DNA from 3 places in the Castellaniella sp. WN genome. Region 1 is predicted to be linked to each of the others. Evidence: predicted binding sites of a transcription regulator. Region 1 holds the regulator's gene; each other region holds the start of a gene.
The links. Region 1 encodes sigma-54, which starts transcription at its own class of promoters, with help from an activator protein. Its sites were predicted from a motif close to TGGCANGNAANCTGCTTT; they were not measured.
Positions count from the first base shown of each region.

Region 2: the regulator sigma-54 is predicted to act here: its motif matches at 2,180-2,197, upstream of glnA (type I glutamate--ammonia ligase).
Region 3: the regulator sigma-54 is predicted to act here: its motif matches at 3,880-3,897, upstream of ACTPOE_RS04130 (P-II family nitrogen regulator).

Region 1 covers NZ_JBTKZC010000001.1:2,838,240-2,844,713, forward strand. The annotation lists gene ACTPOE_RS13375 (GTPase/DUF3482 domain-containing protein) at 1-327, opposite strand, end outside; gene ACTPOE_RS13380 (DUF2868 domain-containing protein) at 320-1,714, opposite strand; gene rpoN (RNA polymerase factor sigma-54) at 1,777-3,129, opposite strand; gene ACTPOE_RS13390 (hypothetical protein) at 3,166-3,708, shown strand; gene leuA (2-isopropylmalate synthase) at 4,030-5,733, shown strand; gene ACTPOE_RS13400 (hypothetical protein) at 5,916-6,233, opposite strand; gene ACTPOE_RS13405 (DUF1840 domain-containing protein) at 6,275-6,474, opposite strand, start outside.
Region 2 covers NZ_JBTKZC010000001.1:596,408-602,881, reverse strand. The annotation lists gene glnL (nitrogen regulation protein NR(II)) at 1-535, opposite strand, end outside; gene glnA (type I glutamate--ammonia ligase) at 707-2,119, opposite strand; gene hemW (radical SAM family heme chaperone HemW) at 2,448-3,680, opposite strand; gene rdgB (RdgB/HAM1 family non-canonical purine NTP pyrophosphatase) at 3,677-4,327, opposite strand; gene rph (ribonuclease PH) at 4,324-5,076, opposite strand; gene ACTPOE_RS02735 (YicC/YloC family endoribonuclease) at 5,159-6,073, shown strand; gene ACTPOE_RS02730 (hypothetical protein) at 6,171-6,299, shown strand; partial or broken gene ACTPOE_RS02725 (helix-turn-helix domain-containing protein) at 6,296-6,474, shown strand, end outside.
Region 3 covers NZ_JBTKZC010000001.1:900,809-907,282, reverse strand. The annotation lists gene ptsP (phosphoenolpyruvate--protein phosphotransferase) at 1-57, shown strand, start outside; gene ACTPOE_RS04140 (diguanylate cyclase domain-containing protein) at 199-2,265, shown strand; gene ACTPOE_RS04135 (ammonium transporter) at 2,253-3,482, opposite strand; gene ACTPOE_RS04130 (P-II family nitrogen regulator) at 3,506-3,844, opposite strand; gene ACTPOE_RS04125 (hypothetical protein) at 4,353-4,760, shown strand; gene ACTPOE_RS04120 (YifB family Mg chelatase-like AAA ATPase) at 4,878-6,395, shown strand; gene ACTPOE_RS04115 (accessory factor UbiK family protein) at 6,465-6,474, shown strand, end outside.

The DNA.
Region 1 (6,474 bases):
CTGCTCGAACCGGCCGGCGGCTTCGGGACTGTCGAGCAGCGCGCGGATACGTTCCGGGCCATCGTGCCTTTCCTGAGGCGGGGACAGCTGGTCCAGGTAGTCCAGGACACCCATGGCGTCCTCCAGCCCGGGGGTATCGCGCAGCACCAGGATGGCCTGGCCGGTCCCGGTCAGCAACTGGGCGCTTTCGACGTGACGGGTGGTGCCGGGGCGGTCCGCGACCTCGCCGAAAGACTCGTCGCGCAGCAGCGTGCGCAGCAGCGAGGTCTTGCCGGTATTGGTATGGCCGACGACCGCCAGGTCGATGGGATTCGAGACGTCAGTCATGGCGGAGACTTCCGATGTGTTCGAGCCAGCCGTCCAGGCTGGGAATCCGGGATACGGCCTGTTGCGACAGAGCGTCCTGCCAGGCCCGCAAGCGTTGGGGCGTGCCCCCCAGGCACAGGGCGCGCAGATCGGGACAGGAACGGCGCAGTTCGTCCAGCCAGGCGGCGGCGCCCCGGTCCGGAGTCAGGCGCGCGTCGCAGACGAACAGCAGGTACGCGGGCGGCACGTGCAGCAGCGCGCGGATGCGGGCGCGGTCATCCCGGCTGTCGCAGCGGCCGAGATCCACCACATCGGCCGGCAGACCCGCCGGGGGCCAGTCCAGGTCGGGCCCCAGCTCGTAGGCCAGCACCGCGGCCCGGCCGTCGGCGGCCTCCACCGGAGCGGCGGGGCCGACCGGACTACCGGCGGCCGGCGCTGGGCGGTCGATGCCCAGGCTGGCGTGGGTGGGCAGCAGCCGTTCGCGCAAGTCCAGCCAGCCCGGGAGGCCCGGATCCACGGACAGTCCGGCCAGGCGGCGCCGCAGGTGCAGCATACAGGCGAACAGCGCCAGCAGCCGCGGCAGCAGCCCCCAGACAACGACGCAGCCGATCAGCCACAGGGACCAGTCGGCCTGGACGCCGGCGGCCAGCGGCCGCGGACCCAGACTGGCGGCGATCTGGGCATCGTCCGGTGCCGGAAAGCCCAGCAGCCCGGGCACGCTGCCCAGCGCCCGCGTCACGCCGACGAAGGTATCCGGCGACAGCAGGGTGGTTTCCCAATGGAAAGTATAGTGGCGCGCGCTCAGCAGCAGGAGCAGCGTGGCCACCGCCCCCAGGAAGGCGGCCGTCCAGGCCCCATGGCTGATCAGCCCGATCGCGGTCTTCCAGGCCCGCGCGCGGCCCAGCAGGGAAAGGAAGGCCTGGGCCGCGAGAGCGGCGTCCGGCCCCCGGACCAGGCGCCGGGTCAGCCAGAGCCACAGGCGCGACAAGGCCGTCGAATCGGGCAACCCCGGCAGCCAGCCGGCCAGCCAGATCAGGAAGGTGAGCGTGTGCAGTCCCAGCAGCCCCAGCAGGGCCAGCGCCAGATTGACCTGCCCCTGCCCCAGGACGGCGGCGGCGGTGCCGATGCCCGCCAGGCCGGCGCACAGCCAGAGGGCGGCCAGCGCCCAGCGGGCGCCGACGGACCATTGGATCAGACGGTCATGCAGTTCGCCGTGTTCGGCCAGCCAGGCGGCCCGCGCCAGGATGCGATCCCCCAGGTCGGCCGGCCGGCGCAAGGCGGCCTGGCAGGCGGCGCGGTCCTCCAGTGGCCCCCAGTGCGCTTCCCGCAAGCGCACGGCCTCGGCCTGCCAGTACTGGAGCAGCGGGCCGGCGTGGCGGGAGTCGGCGGTGGACGGGCGATTCCGCATGGAGAAACGAGCGGGTGAAAACAGGATGATACCGAGTTTTACCGGGCCCGGGCGCGCGATCCTCAGGCGCCCGCGGGCCCGCGGGCCTTGCGCACGCTGGCGGGAGGCACGCCCATGGCTTCGCGGTACTTGGCCACGGTCCGCCGCGCGATCACCACGTCCCGGTCGGCCAGCATCCGCGCCAGCCGCATGTCGGACAAGGGCTTGCCGGCCGGCTCCGACTCCAGCATCGCGCGCATCAGCGCCTGCACCGCCGACGCCGAGGTCTCCTCGCCCGAGCGGGTCTGCACCACCGTGCCGAAGAAAAACTTCAGCTCGTGCACGCCCCAGGGCGTCTGCGCATATTTCAGACGCGTGGCGCGCGAAATCGTCGATTCATGGAGTTCCAGCGCCTGGGCGACTTCCCGCAGGGTGAGCGGCCGCAGCGCCGCGACGCCGGATTCCAGGAACGCCCGCTGATGCCGCGCGATGTATTCCGCCACCCGCAGGATCGTCTGCCGGCGCTGGTCCAGGTTGTGGATCAGGCTGCGGGCCTGGCGCATCCGATCCCGCAGGTCGGGGGACAATTCCTGGCCCGCCAGGCTGTCCGCCAGTTCGGGGTTCAGGCGCACGCGCGGCTCGATGGCGGGGTTGAGACTGACCCGCCAGCCGTCCGCCGCCCGATGGAACAGCACGTCCGGCACGATGTAATGGACGGGGTCGGCCTGCCAGGCGCCCGCCGGCCGGGGATCCAGGCGCCGCAGCGCCCGGTGGGCGGTGTCCAGCAGCGCGCGGTCGCAGCCCAGCGCCTCGCAAAGGCGACCCCAGCGGCCCGCGCCCAGGTCCTCCAGATGATCCGTCAGGCGGCGGGCGCAGGCCAGCACGTCCGCAGGCCACTCGTCGGCACGCGCGCACAGTTGCAGCCGCAGGCATTCGGACAGGTTACGCGCGCCCACCCCCGCGGGATCGAAGGACTGCAGCAAGCGCAGCGCCGTACGCCATTCCTCGTCCTCGACTTCCAGCTCCGGCGGCAGGCTCGCGGACAGCGACACCGGATCGAATTCCAGGTAACCGCGCTCGTCGAGCTCGCCCATCAGCCGCACCACCAGCAGGCGGTCGCGCTCCGTGGCGCGGGTCGCGTGCAACTGCTGCAGCAGATGGTCGATCAGACTGGGGGGCTGGCCCGGCTCCGGCAGATCGTCGGGCAGGACGGCGCGCGCGGGCTGCGACCACAAGCGGTCCAGCCGCTCGGCCTGGGCCGCCGATTCCGGTTCCGGATCGACGGCCTCGAGCAGCGGATTGTCGGCCAGCGCCTGGGCGATCTCCTGATCCAGCTCCTGGGACGAGCATTGCAACAGGGCCAGCGCCTGGCGCAACTGCGGCGTCAGCGTCAGATGCTGATGCTGGCCCAGTTCCAGGGACGGTTGCGCGCGCATGTTCTATCTAGGGCATGTTCAATCTAAAATACAGCCATGAAACCGGAACGAAACGAATCCTCCAGCCGTCGGGACCATGCCTTGCTGCGCAGGATCCTGCTCAAGCTCACAGCCACCTCCAGGATCCTCGCGGCCGCCCTGGTCGTGGTGGTCGCCCTGCTCTGGTATGACGCGCTGAACCGGCTGCTGGCTTTCGGCAACGGCATCGATTATGCCGGAAACCACATCGTGGGGGCGGAAGCCACCGCTCTGCTGCAGCGCTACAACCCCTACTTCTGGGGCGCGCTGGTGGCGTTCGGCTCCCTGCTGCTGGCCTACCTGACCTGGCTGACCGTGCGCGCGATCCTGGCGCGCGCCCGCTTGCGGCCTGTCGATCCCGCCTCCTTCCAGCAACTGGCCGACCATCTGTCCGGCGCCACGCTGGACGTGCTGCTGTGGGCCTGGCAGACTCGCGACGAACCCCTGCGCGTGGGCGACCTGATGCTCACCCGGACCGAGCTGTCCGCCGGCCGCGCCGGCCGCTTGCACCGCGCGGCCGAACAGCTCGCCGTCCTGGAAAACGCCCGTCAGCGGCAATGACCGGAAGGGAGCGCCCCGCTCCGGCGCAGACCCGCGGACGAGACCGGCATCCGGCCGTATTCCCATGAAATCCTTGCCAAGCGGCGGAAAATATGTTTGACTTCCACTTATGAACCCCACGCGCGCCACCTCCCGTGACTTCCCGCAGCTCTCCGCTGCCGGGCGCGCGCGTCCGTCGTTCTCCCTCTCCCTGTCGGGTCTACTGCTGCTAGCGATCGGTTGCCGGGCCTAGCGCCGCGTGGCAGTTCGGCAACCTGTTTCGCCACATCCTCGCATTTCCGCGTCCGTGATCCGGATGCAACCGCCCAGACAGGTACCGACATGATCAAGAATCCCGCCGACAAATACGTTCCGTTCGCCCCGTTCACGCGCGACTTCACTGAGCGCACCTGGCCCAGCCGACGCATCTCCGCCCCCCCGATCTGGATGAGCACCGACCTGCGCGACGGCAACCAGGCGCTGATCGAACCCATGAGCGTGGAGCGCAAGCTGCGCTTCTTCGAACAACTGATCAAGATCGGCTTCAAGGAAATCGAAGTCGGCTTCCCGTCCGCGTCCCAGACCGACTTCGACTTCGTGCGCAAGCTGGTCGATGAAAAGCGCATCCCCGACGACGTCACCATCATCGCCCTGACCCAGGCCCGCGAGGACCTGATCCAGCGCACGGTCGAGGCCTGCGCGGGCGCCAAGCACGCCATCATCCACCTGTACAACGCCTGCGCGCCGGCCTTCCGCAAGATCGTCTTCCGCATGAGCCGCGACGAAGTCCGCGCCATCGCCATCGAGGGCACCCGGATCGTCAAGGCCGAGGTCGCCAAGCATCCGGAAACCCACTGGCGCTACGAATATTCGCCGGAAGTCTTCAGCACCACCGAGCCCGATTTCGCGCTGGAAGTCTGCAACGCCGTGGTCGACACCTGGCAACCGACCGTCCAGGACAAGATCATCCTGAACTTGCCGGCCACGATCGAGGCCACCACCCCCAACCTGTACGCCGACCAGATCGAATGGATGCACACCCATCTGGCCCAGCGCGACAGGATCGTCCTCAGCGTCCACCCCCACAACGACCGGGGCACGGCCGTGGCCGCCGCCGAATTCGCCGTCATGGCCGGCGCCGACCGCATCGAAGGTTGCCTGTTCGGCAACGGCGAGCGCACCGGCAATGTGGATCTGGTCACCCTGGCGCTGAACCTGTACACCCAGGGCATCCACCCGGGCCTGGACTTCTCCGACATCGACGAAGTCCGCCGCTGTGTCGAGTACTGCAACCAGTTGCCCGTGCACCCGCGCCACCCCTACGCCGGCGACCTGGTCTTCACAGCCTTCTCCGGCTCGCACCAGGACGCCATCAAGAAGGGCTTCGCGATGCGCCAGGAAGGCACCGTCTGGGAAGTCCCCTACCTGCCCATCGACCCGGCCGACCTGGGCCGCAGCTACGACGCGGTCATCCGCGTCAACAGCCAGTCCGGCAAGGGCGGCGTGTCCTTCCTGCTGGAACAGGAACACGGCCTGGTCCTGCCGCGCCGCCTGCAGATCGAATTCAGCCGCGCCATCCAGCGCGTTACCGACGAAACCGGCCGCGAGGTCACGCCCAAGGACGTGTTCGAAGTCTTCTCCAGCGAATACCTGGACCGTGAAACGCCGATGAAGCTGATCCGGCACCGCATCACCGGCAGCCCCAAGACCACCGGCCAGAAGCAGTTCATGATCGAGGTCGAGCTGGAAGTCGACGGCGAGGTTCGCCACCTGTCGGGCCGGGGCGACGGCGCGATCTCGGCCTTCGTCGCCGCGCTGGACCTCGACGCCCGCGTGATGGACTACCAGGAGCACGCCATCGGCACCGGCACCGACACCCGCGCGGCGTCCTACATCGAGATGCGCATCCAGGATTCGGCCAGCGGCTACGGCGTCGGCGTCCACGAGGACATCGTGACCTCGTCCTTCCTGGCGATCCTGAGCGCGGTCAACCGCCATGCGGCGGCGGGCGGCGACGTCCGGCCCCGCGCTTCGGTCGCGGCCTGATTCCGCCTCGACGCGAATGTGAAACGGGCGCTCCGCGCGGAGCGCCCGTCATCGGAACTTCAGCGCCATCGGGCGGCGCCGCCTCCGTATCCCGGAGGTTCACCCGGCACCACGATCGCCCGCCTCGTTCAGGCCCCGTCCCACAGGATGGGGCTTTTGCTTGCGCACGCGCCGGAGTCCGATCAATACACGATCGCCAGGCCCGGCAGGTCCACCGTCACCCGGGGCTTTTCCAGCGCCTGGACGACATGGCCGGCGAATTCCCGCGCCAGATCAGGCTGCGAGGACAGGCGGGTATAGCCCAGGGCATCGGCCACCCCCAGGATCTTGTCCAGCAGCAGGACTTTGCCACTGACCCGCAGGGGCTCGCATCCCAGGGACTCCCAGGTTCGCTCGAACCATTCGCGGGCGGCGCGCGCCCGTCCGGGATCCACCGGTGCATCGACGGGCAGTTCCAGCGAACGATGGGCATCGAAAATCACGATCACATGACCCTGCATGGGAGTTTCTCCGTGTAAAGGGACCTCTGGAATGCGCGAATTTACCAGGAAGGGGCGGGTTCCCAGGTGACATCCTCGCCCTTTTCACGTGCCAGGCGCAGCATGGTCAGCAGCGGCCATGCGCGGCGACGCATGCCGACCGGCTGGGCGATGGGGTGTTCGACCGTATCGTCGTGGTCGCCCGAGGCGTCGTCATGGCCGGGATCGGCGGCCACCAGCGCCTCGATGCCGGCGATGGCCT
Region 2 (6,474 bases), 2.2 Mb from region 1:
CGCCGAATTCCAGGCGGATCAAAGCCAGGACGCGTTCGCACAGTTCGTGAACGTTGAAGACGCTGGGCATGGCGGCCGGCTGGCCGGACGAGGCCAGGCGGCTCACCAGGCCGGCCAGCCGGTCGGCTTCGGCCACGATCACCCGAGTGTATTCGCGCAGGTCGTCGCGCGGCAGTTCCATTTCCAGCAACTGGGCGGCGGCCCGCAGACCTGCCAGGGGATTGCGGATCTCGTGCGCCAGATTGCGCAGGGTCTCGCGCTGCGCCGCCTGATTGTCCCGGGCCTGCCGAAGATCGTCCAGGTGACCGCCCTGATGAACGGGGATTTCGATCAGCCAGGCCCAGGGCTGGCTTCGCAGCGGAGTCTTCAGGACGCTGTCGCGGCCGTCCAGCCAGGGCTGCGCGGGCTGCCCCGCCAACTGGCGGCGGGACTGGCCCAGCAATTCCTCCGCCGCGCCGTTGGCGTGACGGATGCGGTGGGACTCGTCCAGCAGCAGGACGGCGGTGCGCAGCAGGTCGAGACTGGACGTGTCCACCGCATGACTCGTTTTACCGCCGCCGGGCCGCCCCAAGGTAAAAGGCGCCCCCTCGGGGGATGAGCCTGGACGCGGGGCAGTCCCTGCGGACTGGTCAGCGCCTGGCGAATCCGGGCGGCATGCAGGCCGCGAGGTGGACAGCAAGCCGGAGGCGCTGCGCGGGGACATTTTTCACAAGGTGTAGTACATGTCGAATTCGACCGGGTGCGGGGTCACGCGCAAACGGTCGAGCTCGTTGGCCTTCAGGTCCAGATAGGCGTCCAGCAGGTCGTTGCTGAAGACTCCGCCGCGCGTCAGGAACTCGCGGTCGCGGTCCAGAGCTTCCAACGCCTGATCCAGCGACGAGCACACCGTCGGGATCTTGGCGTCTTCTTCCGGCGGCAGGTCGTACAGGTTCTTGTCGGCCGGGTCGCCCGGGTGGATCTTGTTCTGGACGCCGTCCAGGCCCGCCATCATCAGGGCGGAGAAGGCCAGGTACGGATTGGCCAGCGGATCCGGGAAGCGCGACTCGACGCGGCGCGCCTTGGGATTGCTGACATAGGGAATGCGGATGGAGGCCGAGCGGTTGCGCGCGGAGTACGCGAGTTTGACCGGCGCCTCGTAGTGCGGCACCAGGCGCTTGTAGGAATTCGTGCCCGGATTGGTGATGGCGTTCAGGGCGCGGGCGTGATGGATGATGCCGCCGATGTAGTACAGGGCGAATTCCGACAGCCCGCCGTAGCCGTTGCCGGCGAACAGGTTCTGGCCGTCCTTCCAGATGGACTGATGGACGTGCATGCCCGAGCCGTTGTCGCCCACCACGGGCTTGGGCATGAAGGTCGCGGTCTTGCCGTAGACATGGGCCACGTTGCGGATCACGTACTTCATGATCTGGGTCCAGTCGGCGCGTTGCACCAGCGTGGAAAAGCGGGTGCCGATTTCCAGCTGGCCGCAGTTGCCGACCTCGTGGTGATGGACCTCGACGGGCACGCCCATCTGTTCCATCAACAGGCACATTTCCGAGCGCATGTCGGCGAAAGAATCGATCGGCGGCACGGGCACGTAACCGCCCTTGACGGCCGGGCGGTAGCCCAGGTTGTTGCCGTTGGAATCATGGGCGTTGGACCAGGCGGCCTCGTCGGATACGATCTTGACGAAACTGCCGCTCATGTCCGCGTTCCAGCTCACGCCGTCGAAGACGAAGAATTCGGGTTCCGGGCCGAAGTAGGCGGTGTCGCCCAGGCCGCTGGACTTCAGATAGGCCTCGGCGCGGCGGGCCAGGGAGCGCGGATCGCGGTCGTAGCCCTTCAGGTCCGACGGTTCGACCACGTCGCAGGTCAGGATCAGCGTGGTTTCCTCGCGGAAGGGATCCAGGCGGGCCGTCCCGGCGTCCGGGATCAGGATCATGTCGGACGCCTCGATGCCCTTCCAACCCGGCAGAGACGAACCGTCGAAGGCGACGCCGGATTCCATCCGGTCCTCGTCCATCTGGCTGGCGGGAACGGTCAGGTGGTGTTCCCGGCCCAGGGTGTCGGTAAAACGGCAATCCACGAACGCCACTTCGCGTTCGGCGATCATCTGCACAACGTTTTCAGGGGTGGACATAAAAGCTCCTGCGCCAAATCATGTCGTCAAAGGGAAAAGCCCGAGGCTTCGTCAGATTTTCTAGCAATGATCGTGCCAACTTTTTCAAACCGTGATTCCAGGCTGCGGTGCCCGCCCCACGGGCAGCACGATGGCCGCAATGGTGCATGAATGCACTATTTTAGTGCGCATTTCAGTGCGGACCAATATAAATGCACCATCTGAGTGCATAATTGGGAAACTGATTGAATCGGCAGGCACTGGACATCTCAAACCGTGGCAGCCCTCCACCTCGCCGCTTGCAAGCGGCTCGGATTCGTCAGACACTGAATAGTCCGCAAGGGACTATTCAGTGTCCAGCCTCATCCAGAAACTCCATCTGCAACTCATTCAAGAAGCTCCAGCCCCGGGGCGTGGCGCGGATGCGGTCCAGGCCGGGTTCGAGCAGGCCGCGATCCACCGCGCGGCGCATGGCCGGCAGAATGGCCATCAGCGACAAGCCGGTGCGTTCGATGAACAGCCCGCCCTCGACACCTTCGCGCAAGCGCAGGGCATTGAGCATGAACTCGAAGCCCAGGTCGCCGTGACCCAGCTCGCGGCGCTCGACCACATGCCGGCCAGCACCCTCGATCGCCAGCCGCATCCAGGCGTCCGGCATGCGCGCCCGCGCCTGGCGCGTGATGCGATCCTGGAAGGAAATCTTCGAATGCGCCCCGGGGCCGATCCCCAGGTAATCGCCAAAGCGCCAGTAGTTCAGATTGTGCTGACAGGCCTGATGGGGCCGCGCGTAGGCCGAGACCTCGTAGCGGTCGAAACCCGCGGCCTGAACGAGCTCCGCCACCCGGTCCTGCATGGCCGCGCTCAGTTCGTCGTCCGGCACCCGGGGCGGGTATTTGGCGAAGACCGTGTTGGGTTCCAGGGTCAGATGGTACAGCGACAGGTGCCCCGTGCCGAAGGCCAGAGCCTCGCGCACGTCCTGTTCGCATGCTTCCAGGGTCTGTTCAGGCAGCGCGAACATCAGGTCCAGGTTGACCCGGTCCACGGCGCGCTGGGCCATTTCGATGGCCGCGCGCGCCTGGGCGGCGTCGTGGATGCGCCCCAGGCGGCGCAGCTTGCCGTCATCGAAACTCTGGATGCCCAGCGAAATCCGGTTCACGCCGGCCTGGGCATAGCCCTGGAACCGGGCCGCCTCGGCCGTGCCCGGATTGGCCTCCAGGGTGATCTCCACGCCGGGGGGCAGGTTCAGGTAGGCACGGAACAGGCCGATGATCCGGTCGATCGCCTCGGCCGACAGCAGACTGGGCGTGCCACCGCCGAAGAACACCGTCGAGACCGGCCGTCCCCAGACATCCGGCACGGCCTGTTCCAGGTCGGCCTCCAGGGCCCTCAGGTATGCTTCTTCCGGCAGTTCGCCGGCGCGTTCGTGCGAATTGAAGTCGCAATACGGGCACTTGTGCACGCACCAGGGTACATGCACGTACAACGACAGCGGCGGCAGCGCCGACAGGCCGGGCTTGCCGCGCACGCCAGGACGGCCGTCGCCTTCGCGCCCGGGAGTGGGGATGGGCACCAGACGCTTCATCGGATTCCCTGCTCCCGGTCCCGATCCTGATCCTGATCCTGGCCGAACTCGTTGCGCAGCGCCCGCAGCAGGCCGCGCAGCGCGCGTGCGCGATGGCTGAGGATGTTCTTCTGTTCCAGCGGCAGTTCGGCAGCGGTCATGCCCAGATCGGGCAGATAGAAGTACGGATCGTAGCCGAAGCCGTTGGCGCCCCGGGGGGCGTCCAGGACCTCGCCGTCCCAGGAGCCCTCGACCACGATCGGGCGCGGGTCGTCGGCACTGCGCACGTAGACCAGGACGGCGACGTAGCTGCCGCGCCGATCGGTCCGGCCGGCCATCTCGGCCACCAGCCGGGCATTGTTGGCCGCGTCCGAGCGCGCGCCGTCCGGCGTCTTGGTATAGCGCGCCGAATGGACGCCGGGCGCGCCGTCCAGGGCCTGAACGCACAGGCCTGAATCGTCGGCCAGCGCCGGCAGGCCCGTCGCGCGGCTGGCATGGCGCGCCTTGGCCAGGGCGTTCTCCACGAAGGTGTGGAAGGGCTCGTCGGCCTCGGGCACGCCCAGCGCGCTTTGCGGCACCATTTCGATGCCGGCCGCCGACAGACTGGCGGAAAATTCCCTCAGCTTGCCTGGATTGCCCGAAGCCAGCACGACGCGCTTCGGTTTCATGCGGACTCCAGGGCACTCGCCTGCGCGCGAATCAGTTCCTGGATGCCCGTGGTCGCCAGGTCCAGCAGGCGGTTCAGTTCATCGCGATGGAAGCTGCCGCCCTCCCCCGTACCCTGGACCTCGACGAAATCCCCGGCGCCGGTCATGACCACGTTCATGTCGGTATCGCAGGCGGAATCTTCCGGATAATCCAGGTCCAGGACCGGCCGGCCGTCCACGATGCCGACCGAGACGGCGGCCACCTGGCCGCGCAGCGGATCGGCCGCCAACTGGCCGCCGGCCATCAGGCCGCGCACCGCCAGCGCCGCCGCCACCCAGGCGCCGGTGATGCTGGCGCAGCGGGTGCCCCCGTCGGCCTGCAGCACATCACAATCCAGGTGCAGCGTGCGCTCGCCCAGCGCACGCAGATCGAACACCGCGCGCAGACCGCGGCCGATCAGGCGCTGGATTTCCTGAGTACGGCCGCTCTGCTTGCCACGGGCCGCCTCGCGGTCGCCCCGAGTGTGCGTGGCGCGCGGCAGCATGCCGTATTCCGCCGTCACCCAGCCCTGGCCCCGCCCTTTCAGGAAGGGCGGCACCTTGTCCAGCACGCTGGCGTTGCACAGCACGCGCGTGTCGCCCATGCAGGCCAGCACCGAGCCTTCGGCGTGGCGCGTATAGCCGGTCAGCAGTTCAATGCGGCGCAGCTCGTCCGGCTGGCGGCCGGAAGGCCGCGCGGGGACGGAATCGTGGGCGGTGGGGATCGTCATGAAGAAATTTCCTGCCATATGGCCCGATGGGGCCGGACTACAATAAGGTCCCATTGTAGATAAACGCCGACGAGGCCGCCCCATGATCCGCAGCATGACCGCCTTTGGCTCCGCCCGACTGGACTCCGACGTCGGGGCGATCAGCGTGGAGATCCGCAGCGTCAACAACCGCTACCTGGACTTGAGCCTGCGGGTCCCGGAAGACCTGCGTTTTGCCGAATCCCGCCTACGCGACCTGGTCGGACGCGATGTCCTGCGGGGCAAGGTCGAGCTCAAACTGTCCTACGCCGCGATCGACCGCGAGGCCCTGCGTCCCCTGGACGCCGAGGCCGTGCGCGCGCTGGCCGAACAGCTGCAGTGGGCCCGCCGGTTCATCCCCGACCTGCCCGCGCCGACGCTGGCCGAACTCCCGCGCGAAGGCGCGCTGCGCAGCGGCCTGGACACCGAGACCTGGCTGCCCCTGTGCGAGCAGGCCTGCGCGCGGGCCCTGGAGGAATTCGGTGCCGGGCGCCTTCGCGAGGGCGCCCGGCTGGCTCAGGCCATGCTGACCATGGCCGACGAGATCGACGCCATCATCGCGCGCGTGGACACCGAACTGCCAGCCCTGGTGCAGCAGCACCAGGACCGCGTCGCCCAGCGCCTGCGCGAGGCCCTGGAGGCAGCCAGCCCGGAGGGCTTCGCCGCCATCGGCGGAGCCGAACTGACCGCCCGCATCGCCCAGGAAGCCAGCCTGTTCGGCCTGCGCGTGGACGTGGCCGAGGAGCTCACCCGGCTGCGCTCGCACCTGCAGGAACTGCGCGAGATCCTGTCCGGCAAGCACGCGTCTTCCCCGGCGCGCGGCGGCAGCGGCAAGCGCCTGGACTTCCTGTTCCAGGAAATGAACCGCGAGGCCAACACCCTGGGTTCCAAGGCCGCCGCCCTGTCCGTCACCCAGGCTGCCATCGACCTGAAGCTGCTGATCGAACAGATGCGGGAACAGGCGCAGAACCTGGAGTAGTGTTTCAGGACGGCTCAGGACGTATCACCAAGACAGAAAATTCCCCTCAAAGCTGAACTGCACCCCGGAAGCTGGACACTACTACCACGACGACCTCATGCCGCTGTACCTGCTGACGCTCTTCGCCAAGAGGGACAAAACCAACCTGACCAAGGCCGAGCGCAACGAACCGACCGGCCTGGTGGACAGGCTGGTGAATATCTGGAAAGGACGGACAAAGCCATGAGCACCGCATTTGAAATGCATCAAGCAGGGTCTGCAAGAGGCTATCGTGCGCGCCAAGGGTGACGAGCGCGGTGCGCGTGTACATCGTCCACGCGAAATCGACGTGAAGGCCGTGCGCGCCAAGGTGGGCATGATCCAGGAACAGTTCGCCGCCCGCTTCGGCTTCTCCAAGGCCA
Region 3 (6,474 bases), 1.9 Mb from region 1:
GTCGCGTCGGCCCTGAACCGGGCCGAGCGCATCGACCTGTCCACGCTGGACGCCTGAGCCTCGCCCGGGAACCGGGCCGGGACCGTGCGCGCCAGCCCGGATCCCGGGCGGGCGCCGGTTCCTGGTCCGTCGGTTCGTTGGTAGAATCGTCTGGCGGCAATACCCTGGTTCCCGACCCCGATATTTCCAGGCTCCTTCTTGCGACTCGACTCCCTTCCCCGCACCTTGCGGCAGAAGGCCTCGCTGGCCTTCATCCTGGTTGTGCTGCTGGCCATTGGCAACGTGTCCATCGTCCGGTTCCTGCTGCGGGAAAGCGACGGCGTGGCGGCCACGCTGAACGTCGCGGGCAAGATGCGCATGCTCAGCCAGCGCATCGGCCTGGAAACCCTGATGGCGCGCCAGCGCCCGGACCCGCCGGATCCCGCGTTGGCGGATCTGTTGCTTTCGTTCGAGGCGGCGCACGATGCGTTGCGCCATGGCGGCCGCGCGTTCGGTCTGGACATTTCTCCCATGCCGGCGGCGCTCGCGCCGCAGCTGCTGGAAGTCGGCCAGGCCTGGACGCGCTACCGCGTCGCCGTCGGCACGCTGGCCGAGGGGCCTGCCGGGGACCGGGCCGCCGTGGCGGACCTGGGGCGGACCGGAGCGGATCTGCTCGCGCGCACCGAGGCGCTCATGGACGGGCTGGTAGTCGAGGCCCGGACGGTTCAGCAGCGGACGCTCTATGGCGCCTATGCCTTGTTCGCGCTGGACCTCGCGTTGCTGGGGCTGGCCGGCTGGGTGGTCTTTCGCGGGATCCTGCGGCCCATCCGCAGCCTGGCGAAGCAGTGCCGGGCCTTGGCGGCGGGCGACTATTCCGCCCGTTCGGCGCTGATGCCCGGCGACGAACTGGGCGAATTGGGCCGGGTGCTGAACGATTCCGCGGCGCACATCGAACAGTTGCTGGGCGACATCGAAAAAAAACACGCTGCGCTGGCCGAAGCTCAAGCCATGTTCAGCGGCCTGTCGGACAATACGGTCGCGGGGATTTACATGGCCGACGAGAACCTGAGGTTCATCCACGCCAATGCACGGCTGGCGGAGATTCTGGGCTATTCCCAGGCCGAACTGGCCGGCGGTCTGCCCTTCGACCGAGTGTTCGTCGGCCCGGCCTACGAGGTCGCCCGGGCGCAGGCGTTGGAGCGGCTGGCCGGGCATACGGCCCGGACATGCTACGAGTGCGTGGCGCGGCGTCGCGACGGCGATCCGATAGAACTGGAAATTTTCGGCTCGCGGATGTATTTGCACGGCCGCCCGGCCCTGATCGGCATCATGTTCGACATCACCGAGCGCAAGCGCGCCGAGGCCACGGCGCGGCGAGCCGCCCTGGTCTACGCCCACACCAGCGAGGCCATGGTGGTGACCGACGCCAATGGCGTCATTCAGGACATCAACCCGGCCTTCACGGCGGTGACCGGCTACGGCGCCGAGGAAGTGGTCGGGCGCACCATGGCCGTGCTCAGCTCTGGACGCCATGACAAGGACTTCTACAGGGCGATGTGGGCCAGGCTGCAGGAGGCCGGCTGCTGGAGCGGCGACATCCATAACCGGCGCAAGTCGGGAGAGGAATACGTCGAGCGCCTGTCCATCAATACGTCCTACAACCAGGACGGCAGCGTCAATTGCCGCATTGGCCTGTTTTCCGATGTGACAGAGAAACGCCGCCGCGAGGCGTCGATCTGGCACCAGGCGCATTATGACCACCTGACCCAGTTGCCCAATCGCCAGATGTTCCAGGAGAATCTGCGGCGCGGCATCGAGCACTCCCGGGAGGGCGGGCTGCCGTTCGCCCTGGTGTTCCTGGACCTGGACTTGTTCAAGGATGTGAACGACACCTTGGGCCACGAAGCGGGCGATCAGCTGCTGCGCCTGGTGGCCCGGCGGCTGGGCGAGTGCGTCCGCAGTTCGGACATGGTGGCGCGGCTGGGCGGCGACGAGTTCACGCTCATCGTCCGGGACATCCGGAACCCGGACGATATCCTTCCCTTGTGCGACAAGGTGCTGGAGTCTCTGTCGCAGCCCTATGCGCTGGGCGGCAGCATCGCGCGGATTTCCGCCAGCATGGGGGTGGCCTTCTATCCGCGCGACGGCGGCGGTGAGAGCGAACTGCTGCGGGCCGCCGACCTGGCCATGTATGCCGCCAAGGAGCACGGCCGCAATCAGTGCCGCATCTATGAAGCCGGGATGCGGGGTCCGGCCGCCGCGCGTGCCGGACGTCAGTCCGGATAGGCCGTTTCCCCGTGTTCCGCGGCGTCCAGGCCCTGGCGTTCTTCGTCGGGCGTGGCCCGCAACCCCATCAGGCGATCCACCAGCAGGGCGCAGACCGCGGCGCTGGCCGCCGCCCATGCCAGGCTGACCAGGACGGCCTCGGCCTGCAGCCAGACCTGGCGCAGCAGCGCGCCCAGGCCCGCCGGACCGGAGCCGCCGAGGTCGGCGGAATAGAAGACGCCCGTCAGGATGGCGCCGACGATGCCGCCTACGGCGTGGATGCCGAAAACGTCGAAGGCATCGTCGATGCCCAGCCGGCGCTTCAGGCCGCTCACGCCCCAGAGCGCGGCCCAGGAAGCGAGTGCGCCGATGGCGATCGCCGCTCCCGGCGCGACCAGGCCGGCGGCCGGGGTGATGCCCACCAGTCCGGCGATGGCGCCGGAGGCCGCGCCCAGCAGCGAAGCCCGGCCCTTCAGGATCCGCTCCGCCAGCGCCCAGGCCAGCACGCCGCAGGCGGCGGCCAGCAAGGTGTTGGCCACGGCCAGAACGGCCTGTTCGTTGGCGGCCAGCGCCGATCCGCCGTTGAAGCCGAACCAGCCTACCCACAGCAGTGCGGCGCCGGTCAGGTTCAGCGGAAGGTTGTGAGGCGGCATGGCTTCCCGGCCGTACCCCAGTCGGGGGCCGACCCGCCACGCACCCACCAGGCCGGCCGCGCCCGCGCTGATGTGGACCACGGTGCCGCCTGCGAAGTCCAGGGCGCCGCGCAGATGCAGCCAGCCGTCACCGGCCCATACCATGTGCGCGATCGGCATGTAGCCCAGTGTGAACCACAGGCCGGCGAAGGCCAGCGCTGCGCCGAAGCGGGTGCGCTCGGCCATGCTGCCGGTGATCAGTCCGCAGGTGATGGCGGCGAACGTCGCCTGGAAGAGGGCGAACAGCAGTTCAGGGATCGTACCAAGCAGGGTCAGGGGCGCCGTATCCCCGGCCCGGTACAGGCCGGCCAGCCCCAGACGCGTCCATCCTCCCAGGCCGCCGAAGCCTTCGGTGAACACCAGGGAATAGCCGTAGGCGAACCACAGCACCGTGACCAGTGCGCAGACGCCCAGCGTCTGGGTCATGACGGACAGCGCGTGGCGCTTGCGCGCCAGGCCGCCGTAGAACAATGCCAGGCCCGGCACGCACATCAGCCAGACCAGCAGAGTCGAGGTCATGGTCCAGACCAGATCGCTCTTGTCCATCGGGAGCTCCTTTTCCAGTGGTGTCAAAGGGCGGATTCGCCGGTTTCACCGGTGCGGATGCGCACCACGTGCTCGAGGGGCGTGACGAAGATCTTGCCGTCGCCGATCTTGCCGGTGCGGGCCGCCTGGCACAGGCATTCCACCGCCATTTCGACCAGAGCATCGGGGACGGCGACCTGGATCTGCAGCTTGGGCAGGAAATCGACCTGGTATTCCGCCCCCCGGTAGAGTTCGGTGTGCCCCTTCTGCCGGCCGAATCCCTTGGCCTCCGTGACCGTCATGCCCTGGATGCCGGCGGCTTCCAGCGCGGCATGGGCCTCTTCCAGTTTGAAGGGCTTGATGAGTGCGGTGACGAGTTTCATGAATGCTCCTTTGCGGTGTGTTTGCATGGAGGATTCAAGCAAGAGGCGTGCCAGCTTCCGGACGATGCCCGATCCGGGGCGACGGCGGCGGCCGAAGGGAGGCGGCGGCGCCGGGCCCGCACCGCGCGGGTGCGGACCAGCCCCGAAATGGTGCAGTGATGGCGGGAAGCGGGGCGGGCGGATAGGCGCCGGGTTCTCTTGAAGACTGGTTTGTTGAAGACTGAAGGAGAGCGGTCCAGTGGTTCCTGTGCCGGATCCCTCGTGGTTTTGTGTCCAGTTGTTGAGTACGGGGGGAGGTGGCGGCCTGCCAGCCCAGGCGGCTTTTCCCAGGGGGACGCGCCCCGCGGGGGTGCCCGGCGAGTCCGGCGGTCCGGACATCAGTCATTACATGTCAGGGTTTACCCGTGATCCAGGATGGCTAGAATTGTAACCAAGCCGGTTGTAACAGACTGGTCCTCGAAGATGATCCGCCACTTCAATCACAGCGGAATTTTGTATAGGGAAGATCATGAACATGACGCGTAAAACGCTGACTCTGGCCGCCATGGTGGCATCGCTGAGCCTGCTGGGTGCTTGCTCCAAGAGCGATGACGCTTCGGCGCCGCCTCCCGCAGCTCCCGCGCCTTCGACGGCGCCGACGCCGGCTCCCGTGCCTCCCGTCACGCCCGCTCCTCAGGAACAGCAGAGCGCCCCGGCCGATCAGCAGTCCATGCAGGACAAGATCAAGGAATCCGCTGGAGCCGCCAAGGACAAGGCCGCCGAAGTCGGCCAAGCTGTATCCGACCAGGCCGGCGCGCTGGCTGAAAAAGCGGGCGATGCCGCCAACAGCGCCCGTGAATCCGTCAAGGAAGGCGCGGCCAAAGCGGATGCCGCCATCCAGGGCGCCGTCGGCAACTCGAACGGCGGCTCCAAGTAAGAGCGCCGGCTCCCGCCGGACGCCGGTCCGGCGGGGCGCGACAAATCCGCATCGTGCGCCCCCCGCGATCCGCCCTCTGCCTCTATAGTGGAGGAAGAGATGACGCGGGAGGAGCCGATGTCGCTTGCCGTTCTATCCAGCCGGACTCTGTTCGGGGTGCAGGTCCGACCCGTGCAGGTCGAAGTCCATGTGGGCAGCGGCCTGCCTTCTTTTTCCATCGTCGGCCTGCCGGGCGCGGGGGTGCGCGAGAGCCGTGAGCGGGTGCGCTCGGCGCTGCTCAGCGGCGGTTTTGAATTCCCGGCCGGGCGCATCACCGCGAATCTGGCGCCCGCCGATCTGCCCAAGGATTCCGGCCGCTTCGACCTGCCGATCGCGCTGGGCGTCCTGCTGGCCTCGGGGCAGGTCGCCGATGCACGGGGGCGGGCGCCCGATGTGCGGCATTATGTGCTGGCGGGCGAACTGTCGCTGACCGGCAGCATCGTGCCGGCGGATGCCGCGCTGGCAATCGCGCTCTCGGTCGTTCGCGATGATCCGCTGGCCGTGCTGATCATGGCCCCGGCGGCGGCCGGCGTGGCCGCCCGGGTGCCGGGCCTGCGCGTCCTGGCGGCTTCCGGCCTGGACGAGGTGGTGGCGCATTTCGCCGGCCGGGCGGAACTGCCCGTCGCCGAGCCGGTCCGCGACGAGCCGGCGGACGGGGTTCCGGCGCCGTGCCTGTCCGATGTTCGGGGACAGGCGGCGGCCCGTCGCGCCCTGGAACTGGCGGCAGCCGGTGGACATGGCCTGCTGCTCAGCGGCTGCCCAGGCGTGGGCAAGAGCATGCTGGCGCGGCGCCTGCCCGGCCTGCTGCCTCCCCTGAGTTCCGGACAGGCCCTGGAAGTCGCCGCCGTCCATGGACTGGCCCGGTCCCGACCGCCCCTGTCCCGGGTGCCGCCATTCAGAGCGCCCCATCACGGAGCATCCATGTCGGCGCTGGTGGGCGGTGGCGCTCGTCCCCGGCCTGGAGAAATCAGCCTGGCCCATCACGGTGTGCTGTTCCTGGACGAATTGCCGGAATTCGGCCGCCAGGCCCTTGAGGCCCTGCGCGAACCGCTGGAAACCGGCTGCATCACGATTGCCCGGGCCTCCGGCGGCTGTACATTCCCCGCCCGCTTCCAGTTCGTGGCCGCCATGAATCCCTGCCCGTGCGGCTGGTACGGACATCCCCATCCCCGGCGGCAATGCCGCTGTTCCCGGGAAGTCATCGCGCGCTACCGGGCACGGATCTCGGGGCCGCTGCTGGACCGGATCGACCTGCACGTCAGTCTGGGAGTGGAGGCCGCCTGGCTGGACGCGCCGCCGGGCGAGCCTTCGGCGCCTGTCCGGGATCGGGTAGTGGCCGCCCGCCACCGGCAACTCTCGCGGCAGGGCTGCCTGAATGCCGAACTGGATGGTGCGGCCCTGGACCGCCACGGCGGTCCGGACGCCGGGGGCCGGGCGTTGCTGGCGCGCGCCGCGGCGGCCTGGGGCTGGTCGGCGCGCGCCACGCGGCGGGCCCAGCGCGTGGCGCGGACCCTGGCCGATCTGGAGGGCGCCGGCCGGGTCGAGGCCGGGCACATGGCCCAGGCGATCCAGTACCGGCCCGATGGCGCCGTGTGAGCCGCGCCCGGACGGCCAGCCGTGGCGGTTAGAATGACGGTTTTCCCTTTCCGATTCCAGGAGGCCGCGATGATCGCCC